DNA from 2 places in the Bradyrhizobium sp. Unk1 genome. Region 2 is predicted to be linked to the other one. Evidence: predicted binding sites of a transcription regulator. Region 2 holds the regulator's gene; the other holds the start of a gene.
What was found. The regulator PhoB, encoded in region 2, activates phosphate uptake and scavenging genes when phosphate is short. The targets are predictions, from matches to a motif close to TGTCATNNANCTGTCAT.
Positions count from the first base shown of each region.

Region 1: AC5ZFO_RS17000 (YdcH family protein) is a predicted target of PhoB. The motif match lies at 2,214-2,230, and genes of this name have one in related genera.

Region 1 is NZ_JCAMOP010000012.1:54,130-58,524, reverse strand. Features, by position in the region: gene AC5ZFO_RS17010 (sensor domain-containing protein) at 1-492, opposite strand, end outside; gene AC5ZFO_RS17005 (NAD(P)/FAD-dependent oxidoreductase) at 695-1,798, shown strand; gene AC5ZFO_RS17000 (YdcH family protein) at 1,946-2,128, opposite strand; gene AC5ZFO_RS16995 (YdcH family protein) at 2,458-2,664, shown strand; gene AC5ZFO_RS16990 (hypothetical protein) at 2,791-3,009, shown strand; gene AC5ZFO_RS16985 (hypothetical protein) at 3,110-3,361, shown strand; gene AC5ZFO_RS16980 (GGDEF domain-containing protein) at 3,425-4,150, opposite strand; gene purE (5-(carboxyamino)imidazole ribonucleotide mutase) at 4,292-4,395, shown strand, end outside.
Region 2 is NZ_JCAMOP010000037.1:41,131-45,525, reverse strand. Features, by position in the region: gene AC5ZFO_RS35545 (aspartate aminotransferase family protein) at 1-540, opposite strand, end outside; gene AC5ZFO_RS35540 (GcrA family cell cycle regulator) at 997-1,509, shown strand; gene phoB (phosphate regulon transcriptional regulator PhoB) at 1,612-2,319, opposite strand; gene phoU (phosphate signaling complex protein PhoU) at 2,334-3,050, opposite strand; gene pstB (phosphate ABC transporter ATP-binding protein PstB) at 3,062-3,883, opposite strand; gene pstA (phosphate ABC transporter permease PstA) at 3,880-4,395, opposite strand, start outside.

The DNA.
Region 1 (4,395 bases), on a different contig from region 2:
GTTGGCGCTCGCCGCCTTCTCGTAGAACTCGTCGTCGGAGACACCGCCGAGGACGTCGCGCTTGCGCCTGAGTTCGAGGATGTCGTAGCCGGTCATGCCGGTCCACAGGTCCGAGCGCGCCAGGCCGTAGATCTCGAGATAGCGGTCGTTGCAGAACATGATGCGTCGTTGCGCATCCGTCATCACCACGCCCTGGTTGAGATTGTTCATGGCGGAGGAGACGAAGGCGTTGCGCCGCAGCTGCAAGCGCCTGGTGCGACGCAGCGAGGAATGGATCCATAGCGCGATGGCGGCCAGGAACGCACAGACGACGATGCCGCCGATCAGCGCTTCCCAGACCAAATTGGGATCGAGCTTGCCGAGATAGCTCGGCGGGGCGAAGCTGTCCGCGAGCGCGAAGGCGCGCGCGGGCGCGACCGCGCTGCCCAGGCACACGACGGCCTGCACAGCAATCGGAAGCGTGCTGCCCACGTGCCAGTTCTTCTCAGCCATCAGCCACCCGCGATTTCAACGTCGGATTGTCTGGCTTCACGGGTTTGGATCGGGTAAACGCCTGTACGCGCAACAGAAAAATGTGACGCCAAATACGGCAATTGCCCTGACATGATAAATGTTTCCTTAATGGAAAACGGCCCGGCGCCGTGGTTCTCGGGCCTGATGCCACCGATGCTTTCAACGGATAAACTGCACAACCATGGATAGGGTCGATTGCGTCGTCATCGGAGCTGGCGTCGTCGGGCTCGCGGTGGCTCGAAAGCTTGCCCAGGCCGGGCGCGAGGTGATCGTGCTCGAGGAAGCCGAGGCCATCGGCACCATTACCTCCTCGCGCAACAGCGAGGTGATCCATGCCGGGATCTATTACCGCGCCGGCAGCTGGATGGCGCGCATGTGCGTCAGCGGCAAGCATGCGCTGTATCGCTACTGCGGCGAGCGCGGCATCCCGCACAAGAATTGCGGCAAGCTGATCGTCGCGACCAGCGCCAAGGAGACCGAGAAGCTGCAATCGATCAAGGCGCATGCCGAGGCCAATGGCGTGCTCGACATGCAGCTGCTCACCGGCGAGGCCGCACGCGCGCTGGAGCCGGCGCTCGCCTGCGATGCCGCGCTGCTCTCGCCATCGACCGGCATCATCGACAGCCACGCCTACATGCTCTCGCTGCGCGGCGAGGCCGAGGCGGCCGGCGCGGCCTTTGCGTTTCACACCCCGCTGATCCGCGCCAAGGCATCAGGCGATGTGATCGAGATCGACGCCGGCGGCGAAGCGCCGATGACGCTGCAATGCGGCCTGCTCGTCAACGCCGCCGGGCTCTCGGCAACAACGGTCGCACGCCACATCGACGGCATGCCGATTGACCGGATTCCGCCGGCCTATCTCGCCAAGGGAAATTATTTCAGCTGCAACGCCAGGGCACCGTTCTCGCACCTGATCTACCCGGTGCCCGAGCCGGGTGGGCTCGGCGTGCACCTGACGCTGGACATGGCCGGGCAGGCACGCTTCGGCCCCGACGTCGAGTGGATCGAGACGATCAATTACGAGGTCGATCCATCACGCGCCGAGCGCTTCTATCCGGCGATCCGGAAATACTGGCCGACGCTGCCCGACGGCGCGCTGATCCCGAGCTATTCAGGCATTCGCCCGAAGATCGTGCCGCCGGCGGTGGCTACGCAGGATTTTCTGATGCAGGGCCCGCGCGATCACGGCGTCGAAGGACTGATCAACCTGTTCGGCATCGAATCGCCGGGGCTGACGTCATCGCTCGCGATCGCGGACCACGTCGCTGAGCTCGCAAACGTCTAGAGCGTTTTCGAAGCGAAGTGGATACCGGCTCGCGTAAAGAACGCCGCGCAAATAGCTTTGCACGGCGCTAACCTTCACGCAGGGATGAGCAATAGCTCTCACCCCTGCGTGAAGGGTAGGTTCAATTCTACGCTGTTACAGGGGTTACTAGTGGAGCGTGTCGCCGGTGTGCTTCAAACGCTCGATCTGGTCCTTGACCATCAACTTCCGTCGCTTCAACTCAACAATTTGCAGGTCGTCTGTTGAAAGGTGCACGAGAGCTTCGTGCAATTCGTTTTCGAGCGTTTTGTGCTTCCGCTCCAATTCAACCAGATGTGCCTGAATTGTCATTCGAAACCTCCTCGGTAGGGGGAAACCTTGGATTCGATCCGGACGAGCAAGTGTACATCACCGATTCGCTCTGTCGATATGTATCCGTCGTCGCAGCGTCATTTTTGAAAATTCATATGTAATGAAGCGTGAGTAAGGAACCACGCTGAAAAAATCCATGATATCAATGTGCTTGCGCAACGTCGCAACGAATCGTCGAAATATCTTGCGAGAGTTCGGTGAGCGGCGGCCCGAGATCGCTTGCGATCACGGCGCGCAAGGACGATAATTTCCACAGGGCATCCACAGCCTTGAATCTCACGCCCATCGGGTTTTCGGCCACCGCGAACATGACCAATGAAGACGAGCGTGAGCTCGAAGCCGAGCTCACCCGGTTGCAGCAAGAACACCGAGATCTCGATGCCGCGATCGATGCGATGCATCAATCGCCTGCCCCCGACCTATTGCGGTTACAACGGTTGAAGAAGCGCAAGCTGTTGTTGCGCGACCGTATCGCGTTCATCGAGGACCAGATCACGCCGGACATCATCGCCTGATCCGCGAAGCCCTTTTGGGGCGCCTCGCGGCATCCGAATCCGCTTGACTCGAAAAGAACAAAATAGGAACATTTGGGTATCCTACCGCCCCAGGAAACGCCCAGGAAACCCCCGAGGACAACGCAGATGTCGGCAACCGCCCTTCTCGACAACAGCCATTATGAACAGGCCTGCGACCAGGCGATCGCAATGTGCGACGGCAACCTGCGCAGCACCATCAAGGCGCTGATCATGGCCAACGAATATCTGGAAGCAGAGCTGGAAGAATTACAGGCGGCGATTTCAGCCGGCTGCATTCCCGAGACCGCACGCAGCAAAGTGCGGAGCAACAGCAGCGCCGCCTGAGTTCAAAGCGCGATCGAGATCGCGCTTTTATTTTTTGAGCATGATCTCGTCGGAAAACCGCTTCACACTTTTCCGGATCATGCTCCATCGGAGCAACGCCATGTCGGATGTGACCTACTACGTTGCAATGCCCTTCCTGATCGATGCCGACGGATCGCCTGTCGCGGGCGCCGCGGAGGAATGCCAGAGCTCGGCGGCCGCGTTGCGGCGCGCCGAGATCCTGGCGCACGGTGCCGGCCATATCGGCGCGGTTGCGTTCAGCCGCAGCGGCGATCCTATGACCGGCGAATTCGGCGACGCGACGCTGCTGCGCAAGTTCGGCAACGTGCCGGAAGATCTGGCCACGCTGTAAGGGTTGTTGCGTGAGCATGATCTCAGCGCAAACGCGGTCCGCGTTTGTCGCGAAGATCGTGCCCTAGTTGCTGACCAGCCTGATCCGCGGCTCGTGCCGGCGGTGCGCCTTGCGCACATACATGGCGGCATCAGCCTCCTCCAGCGCGCAGCCTGCGTCGGACTGCGCCCCCAGCAGCGCGACACCTGCGGAGGCGCCCGCGGTCACGCGCTGACCGCGAAAGGCAAACGACAATTCGTCGATCGCCTGTTCGAAGGTGGCAGCCTTCGCCTTGGCGTCGGTCTCGCTGAGATTCCAGAGCAGCAGCGCAAACTCGTCGCCGCCCAGCCGGCCGACCACGTCCGAGGCACGGACCTGCCGCGTCAGGGTGGCCGCAATCGCCTTGAGCACCTCGTCTCCGGCGGCATGGCCGAAGGAATCGTTGATCGGCTTCAGGCGATCGACGTCGAGGACGATCAGCGCGCCGCTGGCGCGGTAGCGCTTCATGTAGGCGATGGCGCGCGCGAGCTCGCGCTCGAAGCCGCGCCGGTTCGGAATCTCGAGCAGGAAATCGGTGTCGGCCGCAGCTTCCAGTTCCGCAACCCGCCGCTCCGCCTCCCTGAGCTTGCTCCGCAAGCCGCGGATGGTCGCCCTGGTGTCGTCGGCGGCCGACGCTCCGCGCCGCGCCGGCTTGCCCAGAATCTTGGCCGAGCGCTTCGCCAGCCGCCTGGGGGCGGCTTTGGAGCGGCTGGCGCTGGCTTTCCGGCCCTTTTTGGCCTTCGCAGCGCTCGCCCTTTTTGGTTTCTTCATGGGCATCCTGCTCAATGAAGGCTTGCGGGGATTCACCAAGACAGGATAGTGCATTCCCTTCTCCTTGCCACCGCCTTGCGAGCCACCGGCCGGAACCGTTAATCTGGCCTATCTTTCTGTTTTCCGAGCACAATTGACGTCATGACCGCGCCGATCGCCATCATCATAGGAAGCCAGTCGGACTGGGAGACGATGCGGCATGCCGCCGACACGCTCGCAGCGCTCGGCGTTGCCGCCGAGACCCG
Region 2 (4,395 bases):
GGCGGTCTGCGGACCGATCGCCTTCTTGACGGCTTCGATATCACCATGCGGGACCTGGTCGAAGCCGTCCATCGGCGGGCCGAACCCCTCGAGATATTTTGCCGAACCGGTCGCGGCGAGCGTTGCCAGCGTGCGGCCGTGGAAGGCGCCTTCGAAGGTGATGATGCGGTAACGTTCCGGATGCCCCTTTGAGAAGTGATGATGGCGGACCAGCTTGATCACACCTTCCAGCGCTTCAGCGCCGGAATTGCAGAAGAACACGAAGTCCGCGAAGCTTTCATTGCACAGACGCGCGGCAAGCTTCTCGCCGTCCGGGCTCTGGAACAGGTTCGACATGTGCCAGAGTTTGGTGGCCTGCTCCTGCAACGCCTTGACCAACGCAGGATGAGCATGGCCGAGCGCATTCACCGCCACGCCCGAGGTGAAATCGAGATAGCGATCGCCGTTGGTCGCAATCAGCCAGCAGCCTTCGCCGCGCTCGAAACCGAGGTCGGACCTGGCGAAAACGGGGAGCAAGTGCGGCGCTGCGCTGTTAGTCATGACGATCACTTGAATGTTGCGGACGGTGTGAGCGTGCATTGCGCAACGCACCATTGACCGGCCCGGAAAACGAAACGTGCCGCCTTTTAAGGGCGGCACGCACGACTATCTTATGCCTGGTGAAACCGGTGTCAATGCCGCCCGGAAAGCCTCGCGAAACGCAGAATCCGTAGTCTTGCGGTGTCGATTTTGCGTATTTCCGCCACGGAACATGTGGAAGCGAGTCGGCGGACTCTTGCGCGTGAGTCACGCCATATTGTAGCGTTTGGCTTGTCAGATACGACATCTCGTGCAGCAGTTCTGATCCTCTAAGTCCTCATGTACCGGCGTAAGCGTTCGGGCGCATCTGGCGCGCCCGGCGAGCCTTAAGGGATTCTGGCGGCACGGGTTTTTCGAAGCTTAGGCATTCGCCGTGCGGCCGCCAGGATGGCAGGCGCCGGCGAAGGAAAGGGTGCAATGACCGTTTTGACCTGGTCGGATGATCGCGTCGAGCAGCTGAAAAAGCTCTGGGAGGCCGGACTTTCGGCCAGCCAGATCGCCGCTGAACTCGGGAATGTGACCCGCAATGCCGTGATCGGCAAGGTGCACCGGCTCGGCCTGTCGGGCCGCGCCAAGAGCCCTTCATCGGCAGCGCCCCGGCCGCGCAAGGCGCGCCCCGCCCAGCACATGATGCGGGTGACCCGCCCGATCGCGCGCGGCAACACCGCGCTGGCGCAGGCCTTCGAGGTCGAGGTCGAGGCCGAACCGGTCACCTACGACAACGTCGTGCCGATGAGCCAGCGGCTGTCGCTGCTGGAGCTGAACGAGGCCACCTGCCACTGGCCGGTCGGCGATCCCTCGAGCCCGGATTTCTTCTTCTGCGGCGGCAAGGCGCTCTCCGGCCTGCCCTACTGCGCCCAGCACTCGCGCGTGGCGTATCAGCCCGCGGCCGATCGCCGTCGCGCGCCGGCGAAGCCGGGTCCGCGCTGAGTTAGCTCCAGACAACCTTGTCCCGGCACAGGGCTGGGACGATCGAGCAAGAAAAAAGCGCGCCACCCGGCGCGCTTTTTGTTTGCTGGCTTGCGGCGGACCCTACGCCTGCTCCGCCTTCGCAAAGCGATCGTCCAGTGCGTAGCCCGCGCCGCGGACGGTGCGGATCGGGTCCTGCTCGCGGCCGAGATTGAGCAGCTTGCGCAGGCGGCCGATATGGACGTCGACGGTGCGCTCGTCGATGTAGATGTCACGGCCCCAGACGCTGTCGAGCAGCTGCTCGCGCGAGAACACGCGGCCGGGATGCTCCAGGAAGAACTCCAGCAGGCGATATTCGGTTGGACCGAGATCGATCGGCCGGCCCGAACGCGCCACGCGGCGCTTGTCGCGGTCGAGCTCGATGTCGCCATAGGCGAGCACCGTGGCGAGCCGCTCCGGGCTGGCGCGCCTGAGCAGGCCCTTCACGCGTGCCAGCAGCTCCGGCACCGAGAACGGCTTGACGATGTAGTCATCGGCGCCGGTCGCAAGGCCCCGCACCCGCTCGCTCTCCTCGCCACGCGCGGTGAGCATGATGATCGGGAGCTGCTTGGTCTCGGGCCGGGTGCGCAGCCGCCGGCACAGCTCGATGCCGGAGAGGCCCGGCAGCATCCAGTCGAGCACGATCAAATCGGGGATGTGCTCCTTGAGGCGGGTGTCGGCATCGTCGCCGCGCATCACCGTCTCGACGTCATAGCCGTCGCCTTCGAGGTTGTAGCGGAGAAGCTCGGTGAGAGCTTCCTCGTCCTCAACCACCATAATGCGTGCGCCCATGGTGTCGTCGCTCCTTAAGTGTTCGGGACCGTCGTGGCGAAGGTCGTCATGTCGCCCTTCGGCCGCTTGTCGGTGATCGCCTGGCCCTCGATCATGTAGAACACGGTCTCGGCGATGTTGGTGGCGTGGTCACCGATGCGCTCGATGTTCTTGGCGCAGAACATCAGATGGATGCAGAACGAGATGTTGCGCGGATCCTCCATCATGTAGGTGAGGAGCTCGCGGAACAGCGAGGTGCAGATGGCGTCGACTTCCTCGTCGCCCTTCCACACCGCCATCGCCGCCGGCAGATCGTGCGCGGCATAGGCATCCAGCACCGACTTGACCTGCTGCTGCACGAGGTCGGTCATGTGCTCCAGGCCGCGGAACAGCTTGAGCGGATGGAAATCGGTCTCCAGCGCCGCGACGCGCTTGCCCATGTTCTTGGCGAGGTCGCCGATCCGCTCGAGATCGGTCGCGACGCGCATGGCGCCGACGATCTCGCGCAGATCCACCGCCATCGGCTGGCGGCGCGCGATGGTGAGCACGGCGCGCTCCTCGATCTTCTTCTGAAGCGCGTCGAGCTCGGCGTCGATGGTGACGACACGCTGGCCGAGCGCGACGTCACGGCGGATCAGCGCGTCGACGGAATCGACGATCATGCGCTCGGCGATGCCGCCCATCTCGGCGACCAGGCGCGTGAGCTCCTGGAGGTCGGTGTCGAAGGCCTTTGCGGTATGTTCAGAACCCATGTTCCGTCTCCTCAGCCGAACCGGCCGGTGATGTAATCCTGCGTGCGCCGGTCGGTCGGCGACGTGAAGATCTTGCTGGTGTCGTCGAACTCGATCAGCTCGCCGAGATACATGAAGGCGGTCTTGTCGGAGACGCGCGCCGCCTGCTGCATGTTGTGGGTGACGATCGCGATCGTGTAGTTCTCGGACAGCTCCTGGATCAGTTCCTCGACCTTCGCGGTCGAGATCGGGTCGAGCGCCGAGCAGGGCTCGTCGAACAGGATCACCTCGGGCCGCACCGCGACCGTGCGGGCGATGCAGAGGCGCTGCTGCTGGCCGCCGGAGAGCGACAGGCCGGAGGCGTTGAGTTTGTCCTTGACCTCGTTCCACAGCGCGCCGCCGCGCAGCGCCTTCTCGACGCGGTCGTCCATCTCGGACTTCGAGATCTTCTCGTAGAGACGGATGCCGAAGGCGATGTTTTCGTAGATCGTCATCGGGAACGGCGTCGGCTTCTGGAACACCATGCCGACGCGGGCGCGCAGCAGATTGAGGTCCAGCTTGGGGTCGAGGATGTTGGTCTGGTCGAGCATGAGCTGACCGGTGACGCGCTGGCCCGGATAGAGGTCGTACATCCGGTTGAAGATGCGCAGCAGGGTGGACTTGCCGCAGCCCGACGGACCGATGAACGCCGTGACGCGGTTGGTGCCGAGCGCCAGATTGATGTTCTTCAGCGCGTGGTGCTCGCCATAATAGAAGTTGAGGTTGCGCACCGTCACCTTGGCCGGGGCTTCGGGCAGCACCGGCGCCTGGGGCAGGCCACCGGCCGCGCTCATCGATACGGAAAGCTCACTCATTTTGCGGTCCTCTCGGCGCCAAGGATGCGCGCACCAATATTCAGGGCAAGAACGGTCAGGGTGATCAGCAGCGCGCCGCTCCAGGCAAGCTGCTTCCAATAGGCGTAGGGGCTCTGCACGAAGTTGTTGATGGTGACCGGCAGGTTCGCCATCGTCTTGTTCAGGCCGAGGCTGAAGAACTGGTTCGACAGCGCGGTAAAGAGCAGCGGCGCGGTCTCGCCGGCGACGCGGGCAGTCGCGAGCAGCACGCCGGTGATGAGACCCGATCGGGCGGCACGATAAGCAATGCGCTTGATCACCAGCGAGCGCGGCAGCCCGAGCGCGGACGCCGCCTCGCGCAGCGCGTTCGGCACCAGCAGCAGCATGTCCTCGGTGGTGCGCAGCACCACCGGGATGACGATGACGGCGAGCGCGAGCGCGCCTGCGATCGCCGAGAAGCCGCGCATCGGCACCACCACCGCGCCGTAGATGAACAGGCCGATGATGATCGAGGGCGCCGACAGCAGGATGTC